DNA from 3 places in the Clostridium chauvoei genome. Region 2 is predicted to be linked to each of the others. Evidence: riboswitches for the same ligand, from Rfam matches in the RefSeq annotation. Region 2 holds a riboswitch; each other region holds the start of a gene.
What was found. Region 2 has a riboswitch for S-adenosylmethionine ahead of metF (methylenetetrahydrofolate reductase [NAD(P)H]). Riboswitches for the same ligand answer to the same signal wherever they lie in the genome.
Positions count from the first base shown of each region.

Region 1: linked by a shared signal. The riboswitch ahead of metK (methionine adenosyltransferase) and the one ahead of metF (methylenetetrahydrofolate reductase [NAD(P)H]) in region 2 are both predicted to bind S-adenosylmethionine.
Region 3: linked by a shared signal. The riboswitch ahead of BTM21_RS10710 (Na+/H+ antiporter NhaC family protein) and the one ahead of metF (methylenetetrahydrofolate reductase [NAD(P)H]) in region 2 are both predicted to bind S-adenosylmethionine.

Region 1 is NZ_CP018624.1:190,752-198,895, forward strand. Features, by position in the region: gene spoIID (stage II sporulation protein D) at 1-605, shown strand, start outside; gene BTM21_RS00960 (peptidoglycan DD-metalloendopeptidase family protein) at 794-1,537, shown strand; gene spoIIID (sporulation transcriptional regulator SpoIIID) at 1,621-1,872, shown strand; gene mreB (rod shape-determining protein MreB) at 2,000-3,034, shown strand; gene yyaC (spore protease YyaC) at 3,092-3,622, opposite strand; tRNA gene BTM21_RS00980 (tRNA-Tyr) at 3,929-4,013, shown strand; tRNA gene BTM21_RS00985 (tRNA-Thr) at 4,035-4,109, shown strand; tRNA gene BTM21_RS00990 (tRNA-Tyr) at 4,118-4,202, shown strand; tRNA gene BTM21_RS00995 (tRNA-Val) at 4,232-4,307, shown strand; tRNA gene BTM21_RS01000 (tRNA-Thr) at 4,330-4,404, shown strand; tRNA gene BTM21_RS01005 (tRNA-Tyr) at 4,410-4,494, shown strand; SAM riboswitch class I at 4,633-4,735, shown strand; gene metK (methionine adenosyltransferase) at 4,855-6,030, shown strand; gene nagA (N-acetylglucosamine-6-phosphate deacetylase) at 6,099-7,235, opposite strand; gene recD2 (SF1B family DNA helicase RecD2) at 7,368-8,144, shown strand, end outside.
Region 2 is NZ_CP018624.1:553,220-561,363, reverse strand. Features, by position in the region: gene BTM21_RS02580 (DUF1540 domain-containing protein) at 1-21, opposite strand, end outside; gene BTM21_RS02575 (homocysteine S-methyltransferase family protein) at 81-2,453, opposite strand; gene BTM21_RS02570 (vitamin B12 dependent-methionine synthase activation domain-containing protein) at 2,443-3,129, opposite strand; gene metF (methylenetetrahydrofolate reductase [NAD(P)H]) at 3,126-4,034, opposite strand; SAM riboswitch class I at 4,141-4,240, opposite strand; gene BTM21_RS02560 (GNAT family N-acetyltransferase) at 4,292-4,840, opposite strand; gene BTM21_RS02555 (MraY family glycosyltransferase) at 4,958-5,911, opposite strand; gene BTM21_RS02550 (V-type ATP synthase subunit D) at 6,087-6,728, opposite strand; gene BTM21_RS02545 (V-type ATP synthase subunit B) at 6,732-8,114, opposite strand; gene BTM21_RS02540 (V-type ATP synthase subunit A) at 8,107-8,144, opposite strand, start outside.
Region 3 is NZ_CP018624.1:2,291,771-2,299,914, forward strand. Features, by position in the region: gene BTM21_RS10695 (PRK06851 family protein) at 519-1,601, shown strand; gene BTM21_RS10700 (methyl-accepting chemotaxis protein) at 1,772-3,124, shown strand; gene BTM21_RS10705 (IS256 family transposase) at 3,325-4,563, opposite strand; gene BTM21_RS10710 (Na+/H+ antiporter NhaC family protein) at 4,683-5,960, opposite strand; SAM riboswitch class I at 6,068-6,176, opposite strand; tRNA gene BTM21_RS10715 (tRNA-Lys) at 6,345-6,420, opposite strand; tRNA gene BTM21_RS10720 (tRNA-Gly) at 6,425-6,498, opposite strand; gene BTM21_RS10725 (hypothetical protein) at 6,563-7,237, opposite strand; gene BTM21_RS10730 (HNH endonuclease) at 7,442-7,852, shown strand; tRNA gene BTM21_RS10735 (tRNA-Gly) at 7,970-8,044, opposite strand; tRNA gene BTM21_RS10740 (tRNA-Leu) at 8,054-8,137, opposite strand.

The DNA.
Region 1 (8,144 bases), 360 kb from region 2:
ATAAATGGAGTGAAGCAGATAAGGAAAGTAATTGGAAGAAGATAGAGGAAGCGGTAAGTGCTACTAAGGGACAAGTTTTAACTTATGATGGTAATCTAGTTATGTATCCACAATTTTTTGCAACAAGTTCAGGTAAAACAGAAAATTCCGTAGATGTTTTTTCAAATAGTGTACCATATTTAGTTTCAACAGAGAGTTCAGGGGAAGAAATAGCACCTAAGTTTACAAGTGAAAAACCTATTAATATAGATGAATTTATAAATACTATAAATTCAAGTTATCCTAATGCTTCTTTAAGTGCAGATAATTTATCTGGAAATATTGAGATTATAGAAAGAAGCGAAGCTGGTGGAGTAAAACAAATAAGAGTTGGAAAAGAGAAAATTAAAGGTACAGATTTTAGACATTTACTTAAGTTAAACTCAACTAATTTTCAATTTGAAGTAGCTGGAAATGAAGTGGTATTTAAGTGCAAAGGCTATGGACATGGGGTAGGTATGAGTCAATGGGGAGCAAATGTTATGGCTAAAGAAGGAAAGGGATATGAAGAGATATTAGCGCATTACTATACAGGTATAGAATTAAAAGAATTAGTATTTAAATAATAAAATATAGTCAAAAAGAAGGTTTAGAAATGATATTTTCTAAACCTTCTTTTTATACAAGAATTTAGAAATTAGATATTAATTATCGTTATATTTGGCAAATAATGTTGAAATTTGATGTAAATAAAACTTTTAATATGTGTATTAATTCAGGAGAACAGGCAAGAATACAAAAAGGAGGTGTTGATATGGACCAAAATAAAAAAGATAAAGTAAAAAACTTTTTTAGAAAGGAGGGCTTTTATTTAGTTCTATTCCTTTGTTTATGTTTAGTAGCAACTGTAACAGTTGTAACAAGTAAGAAAAACAAGATTTCAAAAGAAAAAGTACAACAATCAGAAAAGGAATTTACATTAAATGTTGATGATAAAGCTACATCTGAGGCTCAAAAGCAAAATGCAGATAGAGTTAAAAATAATACAGAAAAAGAAGTAGCTCAAGCTCAACAAGAGGAAGAAGTTGCAACAACTGAGGAAGATACTAATGTTTCAGCAGGAACTACTACAGAAGTAAAGTTCAGTAACCCAATTGAAGGGACTATTTCTAGAGTATATTCATATCCAAAACCACAGGAAATGAAAGATGGAACAAGTAGAAACATTAGAGGAATAGACATAAAAGCTACAGTAGGAACAGAAGTTAAATCTGCTGCTGTTGGAGAAGTAAAAGAAATTTCAAAGAGAGCAGAAGAAGGGAATTATGTTGTTATTGCACATGCAAATGGCATTAATACCAAATATTGTAATTTAGGTTCAGACATGAAAGTTAAAGTTGGGGATAAGGTAACAGAAGAAACTGTTATTGGAACAGTTGGAGATACTTCAAAAATATTTTCAAATAATGAATTTGGCGAACATTTAAATTTACAAGTTCAAGATTCAAATGGAAAAGATTTAAATCCAACAACATATTTCAATTATAAAGCACAATAAAACATAAAAAAGTATTTTCATCAGTCATTTTTATAGAAAAGACTGATGAAAATACAAAATTAATTTAATAAGGAGGTAGCATTTTGAAAGATTATATTCAAGAAAGGGTATTAGAGGTAGCGCAATATATAATAGATTCTAAGGATACAATAAGAAAAACAGCAAAGGTCTTTGGTGTAAGTAAAAGTACTATACACAAAGATATGACAGAAAGGCTGCCAAAGATAAATCCAGTAATAGCAGAACAGACACATACAATTCTAGAATTAAATAAAGCAGAAAGACATATTAGAGGTGGAAAAGCCACTAAATTAAAATATAAAGCAGTAGATTAATAAGTAAGATTAAAGTGTAAAGGGTAAAAATTATTGAATCATTACCATATTCCATATATAATAAAAAAATGAGAAAAAATTTTGTGATATTTTAGTATGATTTAAATATAATAGGAGTGAGTAAGGAATGTGGTTTTGGAGAAATGGGACTAACTTAGGAATTGATTTAGGAACAGCAACGGTTTTAGTTTATGCTAAGGGAAAAGGTATAATCTTAAAAGAACCATCAGTTGTTGCTATTAATAAAAGCAATAATAAAGTACTTGCTGTAGGCGAAGAAGCGAGAAAAATGATTGGAAGAACTCCAGGTAATATAGTTGCAGTTCGTCCATTAAGAGATGGTGTTATATCAGATTATGACATAACAGAAAAAATGTTAAAAGAATTTATAAAAAAAGCATATGGAAAAAGTAAAATTACTGCTCCAAAAGTAATGGTTTGTGTTCCTTCACAAGCAACAGAGGTAGAAAAAAGAGCTGTAATGGATGCTACAAGAAATTCAGGAGCTAAAAGAGTACATATTATTGAAGAACCTTTAGCAGCGGCAATAGGTGCTGGTTTAGATATAACCAAGCCTAATGGGTCAATGGTAGTTGATATTGGTGGTGGAACAACTGATATTGCAGTAATATCTCTTGGTGGAGTAGTTGTTAGAGCTTCAATAAAGGTAGCAGGAGATACTTTTGATGATGCTATAATAAAATATGTTAGAAATAAATATAAGATTATGATTGGAGAAAAAACAGCTGAAGATTTAAAGATAACAGTTGGAGCGGCATTTGTAGGCTCAAGAGATTTAACTACTACTATGAAAGGTAGAAATTTAGTTACAGGATTACCAGATGAAGTTACAGTTGCAACGTCGGAAATAGCTGAAGCTTTAAAAGAATCAGTAACTTTAATTGTTGAACAAGTTAAGTCTGTTTTAGAAAAGACACCACCAGAACTAGCTGCAGATATAATAGAAAAAGGAATTTTAATGACAGGTGGAGGATCTTTATTAGATGGTCTAGATAAGTTAATAGAAAAAGAAACTGGCGTAGGGGTTTCTGTTGCAAATAATCCAGTGGAAGCAGTAGTAGAAGGAACAGGAAAAGTTTTAGGATATTTAGATAAATTAGATTCATCATTAATTGGACAAGAGATAACATTAATTGATTAATATTATATAACATATAGGTATAGAATTAGAATTCTATACCTTTTTTATATGTTTGTTCTAATTATCAATATTTGATAAATAATATCCTTTGCATATACCTCGAGCAATTACTTTAGCCATACTCATAATTAAATGAAGACGAATACTTCTAGATGTGAAGAATTCAGCATTATCACTAGAATCAACTATTCCTATAATTGATGTAGAACCAACGTCAGGAAGTCGTTTGCCAACCCCTTTACCAGGATGGATAGGATAGTTTCTTACGTGAATTTCACCTATTGACTTTGCATCACCTAAACAAGCATCAATTCCAATTATATTAGCGTTAGGATGAAGTTTTTTTATTTGTGATAGGCGATGTTCTATATTTAAAGCATGGATAGGTGCCTCTATGGTTCCATAAACAGGTAACTTAAATTGGTTATCTATTAAGTATGTACCTACTAAAGGTCCTAGACAGTCACCAATGCATTTATCAGTACCAATACAAACTATTACTGTATTTTTAGATATATAGTTTTTCAACACATTAGCTATTTCGTAGTAAGCTAAATCAGACTCATAAAAAACTTTATGTTTTATCAAAGCTTCACCCCCTATGGATAATATATATGAGAAGAGTATTAAGAATATAATAGTTATTGGCAAAAAATACATAAAGAAAAGTAAGGTTTTATAAGATAATAAAATAGATGAGCATTAGTAATTAAAAAAAATGCTAATAGGATTAAATGGGAGAAATATAGAGATAAAACAAGAAAAATAAAAATAATTTTAATAAATAACTATAAATAACACTTGAAATTAATACTTAATGATTATATACTAGTCATTGTCAGTTGAGCGGATATAAATTTGTTCAGGGGACATAAGAAATTAAAAGTTAATTATGGGGGAGTTCCCGAGTGGCCAAAGGGGGCAGACTGTAAATCTGTTACGTTTCGTTTCGATGGTTCGAATCCGTCCTCCCCCACCATTTTTAACTTTGAAAAAATATGCTGGCATGGCTCAACGGTAGAGCAGCTGACTTGTAATCAGCAGGTTGTAGGTTCGATTCCTATTGCCAGCTCCAAATAAAATGGGGGAGTTCCCGAGTGGCCAAAGGGGGCAGACTGTAAATCTGTTACGTTTCGTTTCGATGGTTCGAATCCGTCCTCCCCCACCATTTTATTAAAACTAACTTAAATTATTTAAGGGCGCATAGCTCAGCTGGGAGAGCATCTGCCTTACAAGCAGAGGGTCACAGGTTCGATCCCTGTTGTGCCCACCACTTAAATTAAAATAAAATATACGCTGGCATGGCTCAACGGTAGAGCAGCTGACTTGTAATCAGCAGGTTGTAGGTTCGATTCCTATTGCCAGCTCCAATAATGGGGGAGTTCCCGAGTGGCCAAAGGGGGCAGACTGTAAATCTGTTACGTTTCGTTTCGATGGTTCGAATCCGTCCTCCCCCACCATTAAAGCAAGATATTAATCTTGCTTTTTTTATTTTTCTAAAATAGTATTTTAAATAATGTTTTGAATTAACAGAATAAAAAATGTTGACCTATAGAATAAAAAATGTTATAATCTGTTTCGAATAAAATTGATATTAGTTCTTATCCAGAGAGGTGGAGGGAAAGGGCCCTACGAAACCCGGCAACCTGTGATTTCACAAAGGTGCCAATTCCTGTGGAATATTATTTCACAAGATAAGAAAGAGTTTGACGTTTATAGTCTCTTCTTATCGAAGAGACTTTTTTTATTTTAAAATTAACTTTAGATTATAACAATTGTATATAGAATTAATATCAAATAAATTGAAGGGAGTTTATTATATGAGAAGATTATTTACATCAGAATCAGTTACAGAAGGGCATCCAGATAAAATCTGTGATCAAATTTCAGATGCTGTATTAGACAGTATATTAGAAAAAGATCCTAATGCTAGAGTTGCTTGTGAAACAGCAGTTACTACAGGTATGGTATTAGTTATGGGTGAGATATCAACTAATTGTTATGTTGATATTCCAAAAGTTGTTAGAGAAACAATAAAAGAAATAGGATACGATAGAGCTAAATATGGATTTGATTGTGCTACATGCTCAGTTTTAACATCAATAGATGAACAATCAACTGATATAGCAATGGGTGTAGACGAAGCTTTAGAATCAAGACAAGGTGAGAAGGATGCTGTTGAAGCTGTAGGGGCTGGAGATCAAGGTATGATGTTTGGTTTTGCAACAAATGAAACAGAAGAATATATGCCATTACCAATAGCTATGGCTCATAGACTATCTAGAAGATTATCAGAAGTAAGAAAAAATGGTCAATTATCATATTTAAGACCAGATGGAAAGACTCAAGTTACAGTAGAGTACGATGATAATAAAGTTATAAGAATAGATGCAATAGTAATATCAACTCAACATGGAGAAGATGTTACACAAGAACAAATAAGACAAGACTTAATGGAACATGTAATAAGAGCTGTAGTTCCAGCAGAATTATTAGATGAAAACACTAAATACTTTATAAATCCAACAGGTAGATTTGTAGTTGGAGGTCCTCAAGGAGATTCAGGATTAACAGGAAGAAAAATAATTGTTGATACTTATGGTGGAGCTGGAAGACACGGTGGTGGAGCATTCTCAGGAAAAGATCCAACAAAAGTTGATAGATCAGCAGCCTATGCAGCAAGATGGGTAGCTAAGAACTTAGTAGCAGCAGGAATTGCTGATAAGTTAGAAGTACAATTAGCATACGCTATAGGAGTTGCTAAACCAGTATCAATATCAATAGAAACTTTTGGAACTGGTAAAAAGTCAGAGGAAGAAATAGCTTCAATCGTAGAAAAAGTATTTGACTTAAGACCAGGTGCAATAATAAGAGATTTAGGGTTAAGAAGACCATTATACAAACAAACAGCAGCATATGGCCACTTTGGAAGAAATGACCTTAACTTACCATGGGAACAATTAAATAAAGTAGAAGAAATAAAAAAATATATCTAATAGCAATTAGATATAAAGAAAAGATATAGAGTATGTAACTATCATATTCTATATCTTTTTTATTAATTTTATGCAGTATGAACAACTTTTCCGTTAACGATTACTTTCTTTACATTTATATTTTCATCAAATAATACTAAGTCAGCATCATAACCTTCTTTTATAAGACCTTTTCTATCTTCAACTTTACAATGTCTAGCTCCATTAAATGTTGCCATTTTTACTACTTCATTTAATGAATAGTTTGTATTGTTATACACATTTCTAATAGCTTTATCTAAAGTTAATACTGAACCAGCTAAGCTACCAGTAGTTAATCTTGCAGCACCATCAGAAACTACAACATCTTGGCCACCAAGAGAATACATACCATCAGGCATTCCACATGCCATCATAGCATCAGTTACTAATAAAACCTTATCAGTTGTTTTTTGATTATAAGCGACTCTTAATGATGGGTATGAAATATGAATTCCATCAGAGATAGTTTCAGTAGTTATATTACTATCAAAAATTGCTCCAACAACACCAGGTTCTCTATGAGAAAATGGAGTCATAGCATTAAATAAGTGAGTTGAGTGACAACATCCGCATTTAATACCTTCCATAGCTTCTGCATAAGTGGTTTTTGTATGACCCATTGAGCAAACAATACCTTCAACAGATAAGTGTTTAATTAAATCAGTTGCTCCAGGAACTTCAGGGGCAATTGTTATTGAAATAACAGCATCCTTAGCATCGCCCACCATAGAGTTATAATTTTCAATAGTTGGAGGAATTAAAAATTTAGGATTTTGAGCTCCAATAGCACTAGGACTTATAAAAGGACCTTCTAAGTGAGCTCCCAAAACTATTGCTCCATCAGTACCGTTTTCTTTACATTTTTTTATAGATTCCATAGATTTTCTTATATCATCTATAGAAACAGTCATAGTAGTTGGTGTAAATGAAGTAGTCCCATGTTTTACTATTGCTTTAGATATTTCATTTATAGCCTCAACAGTACCATCCATAGTATCGTAACCAGCAGCACCGTGAATGTGAACATCTATAAATCCAGGAGATAAATATAATCCTTCTCCATTAATAACATCATTACAGTTTATGTTAGTTGGGTTAATTTCTTTAATTTTACCATCTTCTATTAGTACAGAACCGTTTTCAATTCTGTCTAAGAAAATAATATTACAGTTTTTAATTAACATAATACACCTCCATATTTTTTTTCTTAAGTCCACAAATTATTAGATAATAAATTTTTGAAATTAGACTTATGTTATAATTATATAATAAAAAGTATAAGATTAAAATATTATTAAAAGATTTGGAGCGATAATATGGAAATCCTAAATGGAGTTATTGAAACGATTGTATTTAAAAGTGAAGATACAGGATATGTAGTTTCAAAAGTAAGAGTAGATAAAGAGTTAATTAATGCAGTTGGTGTAGTACCTTTATTAAAGGAAGGTCAGCAAGTAAAAATTAAGGGTGATTGGGTACTGCATAAACAATTTGGAAGACAATTTAATATAAATGAATATGAGGAAGTATTACCAAGTTCAGTAGAAGGAATAGAAAAGTATTTAAGTACAGGTATAATTCGAGGAATAGGTCCAGTAACAGCAAAAAAAATAGTAGGGAAATTTGGTGAAAAAACTTTAGATATTTTAGATAATCATATAGAAATGTTACAAGATATAGAAGGTATAGGAGAAAAGAAGTATAAAATAATATACGAATCTTATCTTGAACAAAAAGATCTAAAAGATATTATAATTTATTTTCAAAATAATGGTATGACAACAAATCAATGTATAAAGATATACAAAAAATATAGTAATGCAGCTATAGATGTGGTAAAAGAAAATCCCTATGTACTTTCAGATGAAATTTCTGGTATAGGGTTTATAACAGCAGATAGAATAGCGAAAAGTCTTGGTATAGAAAATACATCACCCTTTAGAATACAAAGTGGAATTAGATATGTATTAAATCAATTTTCTGCTGCAGGGAATACATATATGCCAAAGGAAATGTTAATTGATGAAACTTCTAAGGTTTTAGTTGTTGATAAGGAATTAGTTGAAGAAAATATTTATAATGCAAGTTTAGAT
Region 2 (8,144 bases):
TATACTTGGATTCTTTTGCATTTTAATTCCCTCCTTTCTTTATTTCTTTAATAGTATCTTACAAAAATAAACTTATTATTCTAGGATAATTTTCCAAAATGTTTTTTCGCTATTTCAACAGCTTCCCTAGCATCTTTTGCGTAAAAATCTGCTCCTATCATTTTCGCACATTCTTTTGTTAATACTGCTCCACCTACAAATACTTTTATATCCTTTTTTGTAGCTCTTAAAGCTTTTATAGTCTCTTCCATACTTTTTAATGTTGTAGTCATTAAAGCACTTAATCCTACTAAAGTTATATTATTTTCTATAACTGTATTTACTATATTAATTGCAGGAACATCTTTTCCTAAATCTATTACTTCAAAGCCATAGTTTTCTAATATTACTTTAACTATATTTTTTCCTATATCGTGTATATCTCCCTTTACTGTTGCTAAAACTATTTTTCCATTAGATATTTTATCCTTATTTTCCAATAATAATTTTCTTTTTAAAACTTCAAAAGAGTTTTTAACTGTTTCAGCTGATTGTATTAGCTGTGGCAAAAATATTTCTCCTTTTTCAAATTTATTTCCAACCTCATCTAAAGCTGGTATAAGATATTCATTAACAATTTGAAGTTCATCTATAGCTTCTAATAATTTTTCTGTAGCCTTAATAGCTTCATCTTTTAAGCCTTTCAAAACTATATATTTTAAATCATTTTCTTTTTGTAAATTTTCAATTATTCTATTATTGCCTCCATAGACTTCTATATATTTAGTAGAACCTTTATCAAAATTGTATAATACATTAAATGAATTTACTACATCTATCATTCCTTGTGAATTAGGGTTTAATATAGGTAAATTTAACCCATGTCCTAAGGCTACAGCTAAAAATGTTTCATTTATTACTTCTCTATTAGGAAGTCCAAAAGAAATATTGGATACGCCTAAAACTGTTTTTAATCCTAATTTCTCGCTAATTAGTTTTAAAGATTTAATAGTTTCTATAACTTCTTTTTGCTTAGCTGATGCTGTTAAAACTAAAGTGTCTATAAAAACATCTTCTTTTTTTATTCCATATTCTAAAGCTCTATTTAATATTTTTTCTGCTATTTTAACCCTTTCTTCTGCTTTCATTGGAATTCCCTTTTCATCTAAAGTTAATCCAACTACTGCCGCACCATATTTTTTAACTAATGGTAGAACTTTGTCTAATACTTTGTCTTCTCCATTTACAGAATTAACTATCGCTTTACCATTATAATACCTTAATCCATTTTCTATAGCTTTTATATTAGATGAATCTATTTGAAGAGGTACATCTAATATCCCTTGAATTTCTTTAATAACTCTGATCATAGTTTCTTCTTCATTTATTTCTGGTAAGCCTACATTTACATCTAATATGTCTGCTCCTGCATCTACTTGTATTATTGCTTGTTTTAATATATAATCCATATCCCCTTTTATTAACGCTTCTTTAAATAGTTTTTTCCCTGTAGGATTTATCCTCTCACCTATTATTTTAACGCCATCTATCTTTACTGTCTTTGAAGGGGTACATACTGCTGAAAAAGACTTTATATTACTTTTAACAGGATTTATACATTTTATAGCTTTATATATTTCCAAAATATATTCTGGTGTTGTACCACAACATCCTCCAACTATATTAACTCCATTTTCTATAAATTCTATTATACCATTTTTAAATTCTTCTTTAGATATATAATAAATTGCATCCCCTACTGAAAAAGAAGGTAAGCCAGCATTAGGTTGCACTATTATAGGAATATTAGTCCACTCTTTAATTTCTTTAACTATAGGAAGTATTTCTGATGGGCCTAAAGAGCAATTTATACCTAATGCATCCACACCTAATCCTTCTAATGTAATTGCCATACTTGATGGCTTACATCCTGTAAATGTTCTTCTACTTTCTTCAAAACTCATAGTACAAAATACTGGTAGATTGGAATTTTCTTTTACTGCTAAAACTGCTGCTTTTGCTTCATATAAATCTGTCATAGTTTCTATTAAAATAATATCTACTCCATACTTTTCTGCCAATATAACCTGCCTTTTGAAAATCTCATAAGCTTCATCAAAAGATAGAGTTCCCATTGGTTCTAAAAGTTCTCCTATAGGTCCTATATCTAAAGCTACTAAAACATCCCTATCCTCTTTAGCTTCCATTGCTAATAAAATTCCTTTTTCTACGATTTCTTCTACTGTATATATAGTTGCTTCTAGTTTTTTTTCATTTGCTCCAAAAGTATTTGTAGTAATTACTTTTGCTCCTGCCTCTATATACAACTTATGAATTTTTTTAATAATTTCTGGATGTGTTATATTTAAAATCTCTGGATTTTCACCAAGTTTCAATCCTTCTTTTTGAAGCATAGTTCCCATAGCCCCATCAAATAATAATATATTATCTTTTATAAACTCCTTAATCTCCACAATTAACTCCCTCTTTTCTGAAATTACAACTATTATAATTGCTACAATCTATACATCTTCTTTTTTTGACAATTTTATTACCATCAACAATCCCCATTATTGCTGTTACTGATCTCCTAGGAAATAAAATATTATTGGATGATACAGTCACTCCTATTTTTTTATTTGCTTCTATTATTTGTATAAAATTTTTTTGAATACCTATATCTAAGTCCCCATATCCTGGACTAAATCTAAAAGTTAAGCTTTTATTCTCTTTAATTAGATTCTCTCTAATTTCAGCTTCTATACAATCACATAATTCTTCTACAATTGTAGTTGCACACGCATCCATTATTAAAGCTTTTGTTAAATTAATTCTTTCATAAAGTTTTATCTTTTTTTCTACATCACTACCTATTGTAACTGCAATTAAAATACACTCCTTTGAGTTCTCTAAATGTTTTTTTATATCTTCTCCTTTTAATAATAAACTATCACTATTCATGCTTATCTCATTATTTTTCCTATCTATATTATAAAATTTATATACATATCGTGGTATTATTAATTCTTTAACTTCTTTTCTGCACTCCTCTATAACACAATCTAATTCCTTATCTATTTCTTGACCCTTATAGCCTAGATATCTAAGTACTTCTTTTTTATTAACTTCAAACTCTTTAATATTTTTCATATTACAATACTTCCTTTAGATAACTTATCATCATTTACATATCTTAGTATTGTTTTAATATTATCATTTATTCTTCGAGCTATATAAGGATTATTCATTGTGTATAAATGTATCCCATCTACTTCTGAAGAAATTAAATCAACTATTTGCTCTACAGCATATGCTATTCCAGCATCTCTTAAAGCTACTTTGTCATGCTCATATTTGTCAATTATCTTTAAAAACTTTTTAGGTAAGGTAGCTCCACAAAGAGAAACTATTCTTTGTATTTGTCTAGTATTTACAACAGGCATAATTCCTGCTTGAATAGGAGATTTTATATTATTTTTTTCTTTTTTATCTAAAAAATCATAAAAATAATTATTATCAAAAAACAACTGAGAAATAAAATGATTTGCACCCTCTTGCTCTTTCACTTTTAAATACATTATTTCTCTGTTTACATCTTTATAATCTTGATGTCCTTCTGGGTAACAGGCTCCTGAAATATTAAATTCATTTCTCGATTTTTTTATATATTCAATAAGATCTTTTGCATAATTAAATTCACCTTTTATCTCTTTATTTATAGGTATATCCCATCTTAATGCAAGTATATTAGTTACTCCAATTTCAGATAAATCATTTAACATAAAATCTATTTCTTTTTTTGTTGAACCTATACATGTTAAATGAGCTAAGGTTTCAATCCCATATTTATTTTTAACTAAAGCAGATAACTCTCTAGTTCTATTTTCTACTAAATTCCCTCCAGCCCCATAAGTTACGCTTATAAAGTCTGGATTTAAATCTTTCAATTCTTCTAATGTAGAATATATAGTCTTTATATCCGATGTTGGTTTAGGGGGAAAGATCTCAAAGGAAAAGACTACTTTCTTTTTGTTAAATAATTCTGTAATACTCATATATACCTCCAATAGTATATTCTCTTATCCCTCCTAACCTAATAAATTTATAAAAAAAATACCTAAAGGATAACCTTTAGGTATGTAAAATTCGCCTATAAAATCACCCTTATCTATCAGGAATTAGCACCACATTCTATTGAATAAACAATAAAATAGGTTGCCGGGTTTCATAGGGCCAGTCCCTCCACCACTCTGGATAAGAAAATATTTATTTTTTATCATTATACACTAGTTAGAAAATGTTGTAAATATTTTTAATTAATTTTATTTATATTAAAATATTCATCTTTAAATATAGCCATTAATATATCATCATGATATTTTCCATTTCTATATATTTCTTTTTTAAGTATACCCTCTTCTTTGAATCCTATTTTCTTATAACACGCTCTAGCTCTTTCATTAAAAGAAAATACACTTAACTTTATTTTATCCAAATTTAATTCTTCAAATATAAATTTTATAAGAATCTTTAAAGCGTCAGTTCCATATCCCTTGCCCCAATATTCTTTATCTCCTATCATTATTCCTATAACACAATTTCTATTTTTTATATTAGTAGAATTTATACTGCATCCACCTATATATTTATTAGTTTTTAAATCCTCAATTGCAAAATCATATGTTAAATTTGCATTACTCTTTCTTGTTTTAATCCAAGCTTCCTCTTCCCAAATAGTCATTGGAAATGCTGCATCAACAGAAATAAACTTTTTTACTTCTTCATCATTAAGAAACTCATGTGCCTTTACAATATCTTCTTCTTTATAAGCTCTAAGTTTAACTAAATCCCCTTTAATCATTTTTATCCCCCTCATAAGTTTTCTTAAAATATTATCACTCAATTTAAATTGAGTCAATATTTTCCTTATAAAAATAAACCCATTAAGAAAAATTCTTAATGGGCTTTATATGATCAATTATTTTTTTACTAGTAACAATACTATTGAGATTATACTAAATGCTAAACTTATAGCATTTATATAGGTTACAACTTGTCTTGGACTGAAACCCTTCGCTTCTAATCTATAATGTATTTGACTTCTATCAGCTTGATAAACAGGCTTTCCTTCTGAAAATCTTTTGAATATAACAAATAAATTATCAAATATAGGTACTGCTAAAGCTAATATCGGTATAAATAAACTCATTATAGTTGCTTGTTTAAATGCACCATCTAAAGCTATTATACTTAATATAAAACCTAAAAAATTTGCACCTGAATCCCCCATAAATGTTTTAGCTGGATATTTATTATACATTAAAAATCCAATAGCTACTCCTGAAACTATAAGAGACATAATAACAGATTCACTTTGATTTAATATTAAAGCTGCTCCTGCAAAAGTAATAGCTGAAATAAATGATAATCCTCCTGCTAATCCATCCATGCCATCTGACCAATTTATAACAGTAGTTACTCCGAATATCCACGTTATAGTTAAAATAAATTGGATAATTGGATTTAAAGTTATGTACTCACCTGTAATTGGATTAGTAAATCCTACAAATGCTATTCCTGCTTTAAATATAAGTACTGCTGCCAATAGCTGAATTATAAGTCTTGGATATATAGGAAATTCTTTTCCTCTTGATTTATAAAAATCATCTATAAATCCAATAAATAAAATTAATAATGAACTAATAGTTAACCATATTTTCTCACTTATTGGAGATGTATTATTTATTGTTAGATAAACAGTAAAGAAACCAATAAACATAGCTACTCCACCACATAAAGGTATCTCTCCTCTATGTTTTTTTCTCTTCGTTGGTTTATCTGTAAAATTATATTTAAAAGACATTTTCATTAATAGTGGCATAATTAAATACACTATTAAAAATGACATTGCAAACGCTAGTATATATTGCATAATCGATTACTCCTTAGATTATCTTTGAATAAAAAATTCCTATGTTAACGAATAATTTCTTATCTATTATACTATTATTGCCAACCTTTATCAACCGAAAGTAATTATATAATTTAGTATGATGTTACTTGGATTTTTATGTAAATTAAAAGAGAGCCCTAAGGCTCCCTTTTAGTTAACTTCTTGCTTCTATCATATCTTTAACCTTCATTAATCTAGTTAAAGCTCCTCTTTCATTTTCATCAAGTTTCATTCTTATATACTTGATAGTTTCTTGAAGAGATGGTATTGTCATATATTCAAGAGCATTAACTCTTCTTCTAGTCTTTTCTATTTCATCAGCCATAAGCTGTGTTGATTTTTCAACTTCTGCAAGTTCTAGAAGTTTTGGTAGTATTCCATAAAGTTTTCCAATAGCATCATCTAATTCTGCAGATGTATTAGCAAATCCATAAGGATATATGCTTCCCTCATCTCCTTCTAGTTGTCTCTTGAAATTCATTTCAGGAACATTAACACTCATGATGTTTTTTGTTCCAACTTCAACTGAAATACTTTCCTTTGGATAAGCTACTGCTTCCTCAAGAAATTCAGAACTCATTACAGCACTTGCCATAACAAAATCCTTCAATGAGCCTTGAAGTTCAGCTTCTACAGACTTTCTTAACTCATTATTATATTTAACAAGATTAACGAATTGTCTCATAAGCTCATCTTGCTTATCCTTTAGTAGTTTATGTCCTCTAACAGCTGTTGTTAATCTTTTCTTCAGCTTAGACATTTCCATTCTAGTAGGATTGACGTTTAATCTTGCCATGATCTATTCTTCATCTCCCTTTGGCATATACTTTTCAAGATATTCATCTCTAATTCTCTTAAGTTCTGTCTTAGGAAGTATCTTAAGAAGTTTCCAACCTAATTGTAATGTTTCTTCAATTGTTCTATTAGTAGTGAATCCTTGTGAAACATATTCATTTTCGAAAGCTTCAGCAAATTTTGCGTATTGTTTATCAGTATCAGAAAGAGCTGATTCCCCTAAGATAGCTGATAATTCTTTAGCTTGCTTACCTTGTGCATAAGCTGAGAATAATTGGTTCATTGTATCAGCATGGTCTTCTCTAGTCTTTCCTTTACCTATACCTTTATCTTTAAGTCTTGAAAGTGATGGTAATACATCTATTGGAGGCATAATACCTTTCTTATATAATTCTCTTGAAAGTATTATTTGTCCTTCTGTTATATATCCAGTTAAATCTGGAATTGGATGTGTCTTATCATCTTCAGGCATTGTTAATATAGGAATTTGAGTGATTGATCCTTCTCTTCCTCTTATTCTACCTGCTCTTTCATATAATGTAGAAAGGTCAGTATATAGGTATCCTGGATATCCTCTTCTACCTGGAACTTCTTTTCTAGCAGCAGATACTTCTCTTAATGCTTCTGCATAGTTTGTTATATCTGTAAGTATTACAAGAACTTGCATTCCCTTTTCGTATGCTAAGTATTCAGCACAAGTTAATGCCATTCTTGGAGTAGCTATTCTTTCGATAGCTGGGTCAGATGCAAGGTTCATAAATAGAACTGCATTATCTATAGCACCTGTTCTTTGGAATTCTTCAACGAAGAATTGTGATTCTTCGAATGTAATACCTATAGCTGCGAATACAACTGCGAAGTTAGAGTCTGAATTTAAAACTCTCGCTTGTCTAGCAATTTGAGCAGCTAACTCTTTGTGTGGAAGACCTGAACCTGAGAAAACAGGTAACTTTTGTCCTCTAACAAGAGTATTAAGACCATCTATAGCAGAGATACCAGTTTGGATAAACTCTGATGGGAAGTCTCTTGAAACTGGGTTTATAGCTTCACCATTTATATCTAATCTTTGTTCTGGTATGATATTTGGACCATTATCTATTGGATTACCCATACCATCGAATATTCTACCAAGCATATCTTCTGATACACCTAATTCAAGAGGTCTTCCTAAGAATTTAGCTTTAGTTCCCTTTAAGTTGATTCCTGAAGAACCTTCAAAAAGCTGTACCATTGCTTTTGATCCTTGTATTTCTAGAACCTTACCTCTTCTTTTTTCACCAGTTTGAAGTTCAACTTCAACTAGTTCATCATATTTAACGCCTTCAACACCTTCAACTACCATTAAAGGCCCAACAACTTCTGTAACAGTTCTGTATTCTTTAAGCATTTTGAACCCCTCCTTCGTTGATTAATGTAT
Region 3 (8,144 bases), 1.1 Mb from region 2:
TTTAGCATATTCAATTTTAAAATTTTCTTAGATATTATAAAGATATTTTTAACTATTATTCCAAATTAGCCATAAGCTATTTTTTCATACGAAACTTTACACTATCTAATAAAATATCTATATTTTTCATTTCCTTCCTTTAACATAGCATAATTATACATCATATCTTTATATTTATGCAATACTTTTTTGAAATATTTTTGTATTTTTTTAATTTTTATTCATCTCATTAGTATTCCTTTAGAGTTTTCCTTCTATAAACGCCTTAATTTATTTAACAATATATACTAATCTATCTTTTAATTAATGTTTTTATTAAGTTTTTCATGATAATATTGAGAATTTTTAATCTAATTAATATTCATTTAAAATGTATATTTATATATTAATTCCATTTAATTTTTATACAATATTTCTGCATATTTATTTTTTATGCTTTTATCTTTATGCATAGGCACTTTTTGAAAATTTTTAAATATAATATTTATTGAAAACAAAACGTAGTAGGAGTGGTAATATTGACTAACTTAAAAGAAAGACATCTTTTCCCTGGAGCTAATACTTCTGGAGGCTTTTTTTCATTTTTTGACTATATAATTTCTAAAGAAGAAGCAAATAGAATTTTTTGTATAAAAGGTGGTCCTGGAACTGGTAAATCTCATTTAATGAAAAAAATAGGCGCTCACTATCAAGCAAAGGGCTATACCGTTGAATATCATCATTGTTCTTCAGATGATAAATCTTTAGATGCTGTAGTTGTTAAAGAATTAAAAGTAGCATTAATGGATGGTACTGCACCTCATATAGTAGATCCAGTTTATCCTATAGCCATCGATGAAGTTTTAAATATGGGTGATTCTATGGATGTAGAATCCGTTTCTAAAAATAAAAAAGAAATTATATCTCTTAGTAAAGTAATTAGTAATAAATTTAAAAGAGCATATAGCTTTTTTGCAGCTGCAAAATCAATACACGAAGATTGGTGTAAGTTAAATGCCGAAGCTATTGATACCTATAAAATAGATACAATAACTGAAAGTTTAAAAGAAGAAATATTTATAGCACAAAAAACTGGTTATGGTAATGAAAGACATTTATTCGGAACTTCCTTTACTCCTAGTGGAATAATTACTTTTGTAAAAGATTTATCTTCTGAATTTAAAAATAAATTCGTTTTAAAAGGCGGTCCTGGATTTGGTAAGAGTCATATTTTAAAAGAAATCGGTAAGACAGCTCAAAAGAAAGGATACTTTGTAGAATATTTACACGATCCATTTATTCCAGATAGAATAGAGCATATATTTATACCAGAACTATCAACTTGTATTCTTACAGAAAATGAAATAAGTCAAACTGCTTTTTCTGGCAAGGTATATAATATTGAAGATTTCTGCAAAGCTGATATCTTAAATAAAAATAAAGATGATATAGAATATGATAGTAAAGTTTTCTATGATTTAATAACAAAAGGTCTATCTTATTTAACTGAAGCTCATGAACTTCATGATGATTTAGAATCATTTTATATCGACTCTATAAACTTTGATATCGGTAATAAAATTTATGATGATGTAATTGCTAAAATAAATAAATATGAATAGTTAGTTATATTTAATGAGCTTATTTTTAAATAAGCTCATTAAATATTTTCAAAAATAGTTTAATTTCTTAGAATTTTTTTAAATCTTTCTCATTTTTATTGTATTTTTTTTAATTTAATTATATTATATATAAGTATTTCAAATCTATTCAACAAAGGAGATGATTGAAAATGATTTTCAAAAAGAAAAATAACTTAGAGAAATCAGAATCTAATCATAATTTAAATAACATTCTAAATAAAAGAATGAGTGAGGGAAAATACTTATCATATAATGATTTTTACGATGCAAATTTAATTGATACATTAAATACTTTGTTAAGTTCATATTACGATAACAATGCTGTTATGGGTATCAATGATATAGTAAAAAATATAATAGAAATCGATTCTGTAGATGATATGTTAGCTAATTCAGCTGAACAAAAAGACATAATACAAACTATGTTAGCAAGTAGCGAAGAACTTGCATCTACTTCAGAAAACGTAGCATCATCTATTCAAACTGTTTCCCAACACTCTAATGATGTGAAAAATGAAGCTATAGATAGTATGCAATCAATTAATAATATAATTGATAATATAATAAATTCTTCATCAAACGTTTTTCAAATAAAAGAAAATATTAATCTAGTTGCAAATAAAGTTAATGATATAAACGAAATAATTAGAATAATAAAACAAATCGCTAATCAAACTTCTTTACTTTCTCTTAATGCATCTATTGAAGCTGCTAGATCTGGGGAAAGTGGTAAAGGCTTCAGCGTAGTTGCAAATGAGATTAAAAAACTAGCTGAATACACAAAAACTTCTGTAGAAACAATATCTGAAAATATTTTAGAATTAAGTGATAGTACTCAAGAAACTCTAGGTTGTACAAACAGTACTATAGAAGATCTTAATTTTGGAATTAATAAAATGGAGTCAATACCAAAGTATATGAATAACATAATCGACTCTATAAAAGAAATTGATGAGGAGTTTTGTAATATAGCTACAATATCCGAAGAACAAAGTGCAACTACAAATACAATGGCAGATAAATTAACTAAAATTGCCGAGTTCCAAATTAATTTAGATAATATGTGTAAAGATGTTGCAGATAAAATTAATAAAACTAGTGAATTCTCTAACAATATTAGAGTAAACCAAATTAACAATACTAATTTAACTTTAGCTGAAAAATTAGATACTTATATAGTTGACCACCTTCTTTGGAGATGGAAAATATATAATATGATTTTAGGCTTAGAAAATATTAATGAGAATAATGCATCAAATTATAAAGAATGTGCTTTAGGTAAATGGTATTATAATGAGTCAGATCCTAATATCATAAACTCGCCTTCATTTAAAAAGCTTGAGAATATACATATAGATTTACATAAAGAAGCTAGTAATGCTGTTATATGCTATAATCAAAAAAATATTACTGGTTGCTATAATCACTTAAATAATATGACAAGCATTTCTTCAAAAATCATACATATAATAAATGATTTAAAAAAACATATAAGTAATTAAAAAAAAGTATTATTTCATATATAGAGAGAATAGATAATTCTGTGTAATTATCATTTTTATTATTTTAACATTACTGGAAATTTTCATTTCCAGTAATATTTTTTTATATTTAAGAAATACTAATAATGTTTCTTATTACCTTTTTTAGTATTTCAAAAAAATCTAATAGTATGCATATAATTTATAAAAAGTACAAGCTTTTAAGCTAATTCATCTTTTAATTGATCTTCAAATATTATTGATAGCTCCGCTAGCGTAGCACCCCAATTATGTATAGGTTGAGTCCATTTTTCTAGTATCTCCATTGTTGCTAAGTAAACACACTTATTTAAAGATTCATCAGTTGGGAATATGACTCTAACTTTAGTGAATTTACGTATTTGACGATTAAAACCCTCTAAGATATTTGTAGTATAAATCATCTTTCTTATAGTTGGAGAGAAGTCAAAAAATGTTGAAAGGTTACTCCAATTGTTATACCAGGAATCTATTACTATTCCATATTTATCTCCCCATCTCTCCTTTAAATTATCTAGCTGTGCTAACGCAAGTTCCTCTGTTGTAGCCTTATAAACCTCCTTCAAATCTTTCATAAATGCTTTTTTATCTTTTGAAGCTATGTATTTTATTGAATTTCTTATTTGATGAACAATACATGTTTGAATATTTACTGATGGAAATACTGTTTTTATAGCTTGTGGAAGACCTTTTAATCCATCCATACAAGCAATTAAAATTTCTTTTACACCTCTATTTTTTAAATCATTGCAAATTCCTAACCAGAATTTAGCACCTTCTGCTTCATCAACCCATATACCTAAAATATCTTTATATCCTTCCATAGTGTATCCTAAGCATATATAGACAGCCTTGTTAACTATCTTTCCATTACTTCTAACTTTAAAGTACATAGCATCTAAATAAACTATTGGATATATTTTATCTAATACTCTATTTTGCCATTCGGCGGCGCTAGCAAGCACTTTATCAGTTATTTTAGATACCATCGATGGTGATATAGTTATTCCATATAAGTCTTCAATTTCAGCCTGAATATCAGATGTTGACATACCTTTAGCATATAAAGATATAATCTTTTTATCTAACTCAGTACACACAGTTTCATATTTTTTTATAATTTGTGGCTCAAATTCAGCATTTCTATCACGGGGTACGTCTAGGTCGACGTCACCGAAGGAACTTCTTAAATTCTTGCGACTATAACCATTCCTGTAGTTCTTCTTAGTTTGATCAACTGCTTCTACACGTTCATATTTATTTCTTCCTAGATGTTCTTCCATTTCACCTTCTAATATATTTTCAAGGACATCTTTAACTAATCTTTGTATTAATCCGTTTTTACCCATTACATCATCGATTGTTTTACATCTTTTAATTTCCTCATTGTAATCAAAGTTGGTATCAATTTTTCTTGTCATAATAATTCCTCCTAATTTATATAGTATATTATTCCAAAACTTCCAACTGTTAATACAAAAAAACAGTAGATAGTTTTATTTTTACACAAAACTATCTACTGTCTCTTCAAAAGAAGCTCCTATTTATTTCTCCAATACCAATATATTGAGATTATCGCGCATACTCCCATTAAATATGGATAGAATAAATATTTCATTATTGCAAAAGGTGATAATGTAGCTAATCCAGCTGCTGATATTAATTGTGCTCCATATGGAATTATTCCTTGAAATGCACAAGAAAACATATCCATTATACCTGCAACTCTCTTAGGTTCTAAATCAAATTCATCTGATATGTTTTTTGCAATAGGTCCTACTGTTACTATGGCAACTGTATTATTTGCAGTGCATATATCTACTAAACTTACTAGAGTGGCAATTCCAAACTCTGCTCCTCTTTTTGACTTAAAGTTTTTAAGACCTTTATGTAATATAAAATCTATCCCGCCATTATATCTTATAAGTTCAATTGTTCCAGCTATTAATAATGAAATTATAATTAACTCGCTCATGCCACCGATACCATTTGATATTGATCCGAATAATCCTAATAAATCAAAACTACCATAAAATAAACCTATAATTCCTGAAATTAATATACCACCTAATAAAACTAGAATAACATTAACTCCTACTAAAGCTGATGTTATTACAGCTATATATGGCAAGATTTTTATAAAAGTATATTCAACAGTTTCTACATTTGTAATGTTTGCATCTTTTGTTAAAAACCAAAGAATAAAAGCTGTCATTATTGCTGCTGGTAAAACAATTCTAAAATTCATTTTAAATTTATCTTTCATTTCGCAACCTTGTGTTCTTGTGGCTGCTATTGTTGTATCTGATATTATTGATAAATTATCTCCAAACATAGCTCCACTTACAACAGCTCCTACAGCTAAAGCAGTTGTAATTCCAGTTCTATCTGCAATTCCTACAGCAATTGGAACTAACGCTACTATTGTTCCCATAGATGTTCCTACTGATAATGCTATAAAACAAGCTATTATAAATATCCCTGGTATTAATAAACTACTTGGAAGTAATGATAACCCCAAATTTACAGTTGAGTCAACAGCTCCCATATCTTTAGCCGTTTGAGCAAAAGCTCCTGCTAAAATAAAAATTAATACCATTAATAATATATTAGAATTTCCCGCCCCCTTGCAAAATATTTCTACTTTACTTTCAAATTTTTCTTTTCTATTCATGATTATTGCAGTTAATGCTGCTGCTAAAAATGGTACAATTACAGATACTGCATAGAAATCTTTAGCAATTATAGATATTCCTAAATATACTGCTATAAATACACCTAAAGGTAATAATGATAATATTGATGATTTACTCTTCATTTTCTCCGCCTCCTATTTTATAGAATCTAAATTTAAAACGTCATAAAAAAAAGCTTCTGACAAAATCAGAAGCTTAAATAACTTATTTAAAAAAGTATATACTACGCCTCTTATCTTCCAGGTTTTACCTGCAGGATTTAGCACCATAAAAACTAATGAATGTTTTTTGGTTGCTGGGTTTCATAGGGCCAGTCCCTCCACCGCTCTTGATAAGATATCAATTTTAAATTTTCTTTATTATACTATCAATTTAATAGTAAGATGTCAATATAAAAATTATTTCTTTATTTATTTAGATATTCTTTTATTAAATATCTATTACTATTTTTTATTTAGTACACTTAAAGTAGAAATAAAAAAAGATTAGCAATTGCTAATCTTTTCTGGTGCGTCATCAGGGATTCGAACCCGGGACACCCTGATTAAGAGTCAGGTGCTCTACCAACTGAGCTAATAACGCATAATGGAGCGGGTGATGAGAATCGAACTCACGTAACTTGCTTGGAAGGCAAGGGCTCTACCATTGAGCTACACCCGCATGTCTTACTGACAGTAATTATTATAATATACATAATAATTACTGTCAACAATTTTTGTACACTTTAAATCACTTCTGTTAGAGATTTCAATAAAATATCTTTGAATTTCTCTCCTATTCTTCTATCTACTACGGCATTCTTGCAGATTTCTCTCCAATTGTCTATATCAACAGTAACTCTTTTTTCGAAGTCACTTGTTGTTGAGGTCATATAGCTAGATGAAATTACAAACTCACCTAAATCCTCAGCACTTTTGAATATCTTTATATATAAAAATTCTGTATGATCTCCATACCATACTCTATTAAATTCTCTTACAAATTTTAATATTTCAGGTAGAACCTTTTCAGTTGGTAAATCCCAACACTTCTTAAGCATATCTAGTTGTTTTATCATTAGTGAAGCTTCTTCTTCTGATATCTTTCTACTACTTTGAGCATCAGATATTACTTTTTCTACAGGAGTATTTGGTACCCTTAAAATTAATCTATCTTTTCCATAGATCCATTTATAAAAAGCTTCTTGTAAAAAAGAATATTGGATATACCCCAGTAAAGCTTTTTCATTTGGAAAATAACTCCAAACATTGTTAAGTCCATTATTCCTACAATAAATTAATGTGTGAATGTAAAGGCTTTTCTCTGTAGGGGGAGTATCCATAAACATATGTCCTCTTATAGTTTTATTTTCACTTATAAGATTTTCCCAGTAGTCAAAAGAGTCGTAATTCTGTCTCACCTTTATCACCTTTCTTTCTACTATATAATATATTATATAGTATAATGTACCATCTTTTCAAGTTGTTTCATTGTGTATTAAAGGTTATTTTAAATCCCTTGCTTAAATGAACATTCTGAAAACTTGCCTATTAATACCTTTGAATTTTAACCATTTTTACCTTATAATTTAAGTAAGGATAGTAAAAAAAAGGAGGCATAAGCTTTGTACCACTGTGAAATTTGCGGCTCACCAGCGGATGTTCATCATATAGTCCACAAACATGAAGGGGGGTACGACTTCGATTTAAATTATAAATATCTTTGTAACCTTCATCATAGAGGAAAAAATGGCCCCCATAATTGTATTGAAACAGATTTAAAATATAAACTTGAATTTCAAGACAAATTGTACAAGCTTTTACCTAAAGATTTTTATAGCGTCAAAGAGATTTCAGAAATTTTAAAATTACCTAGTTGCTCTCTTAAACGATTAATAAAAAATCTTAAACTATATAAAGAAGGTTATCAAAAAGATGAAATTATAAAACACTTAATGGGTGGAAAACTCTACTCCCACTCTATGTTAGATGAACTTGAACTTGAACATTTATTTAATAATATTAATATTAGCTAAAATTTAACTTATTATTCAATATAGGGTGATTTTTTATCACCCTTTTTTTAAAACCTTTGTATTACATAATATGTTTAGAAAGCAAAAAAAATAACACAGTTGCCTGTGTTATTTTTTTGGAGCGAAAGACGAGACTCGAACTCGCAACATTCACCTTGGCAAGGTGACGCTCTACCATTGAGCCACTTCCGCAAATATAATTGGTGCAGATGAAGGGAGTCGAACCCCCACGCCAATGGCGCTAGATCCTAAGTCTAGTGCGTCTGCCAATTCCGCCACATCTGCTTACCTA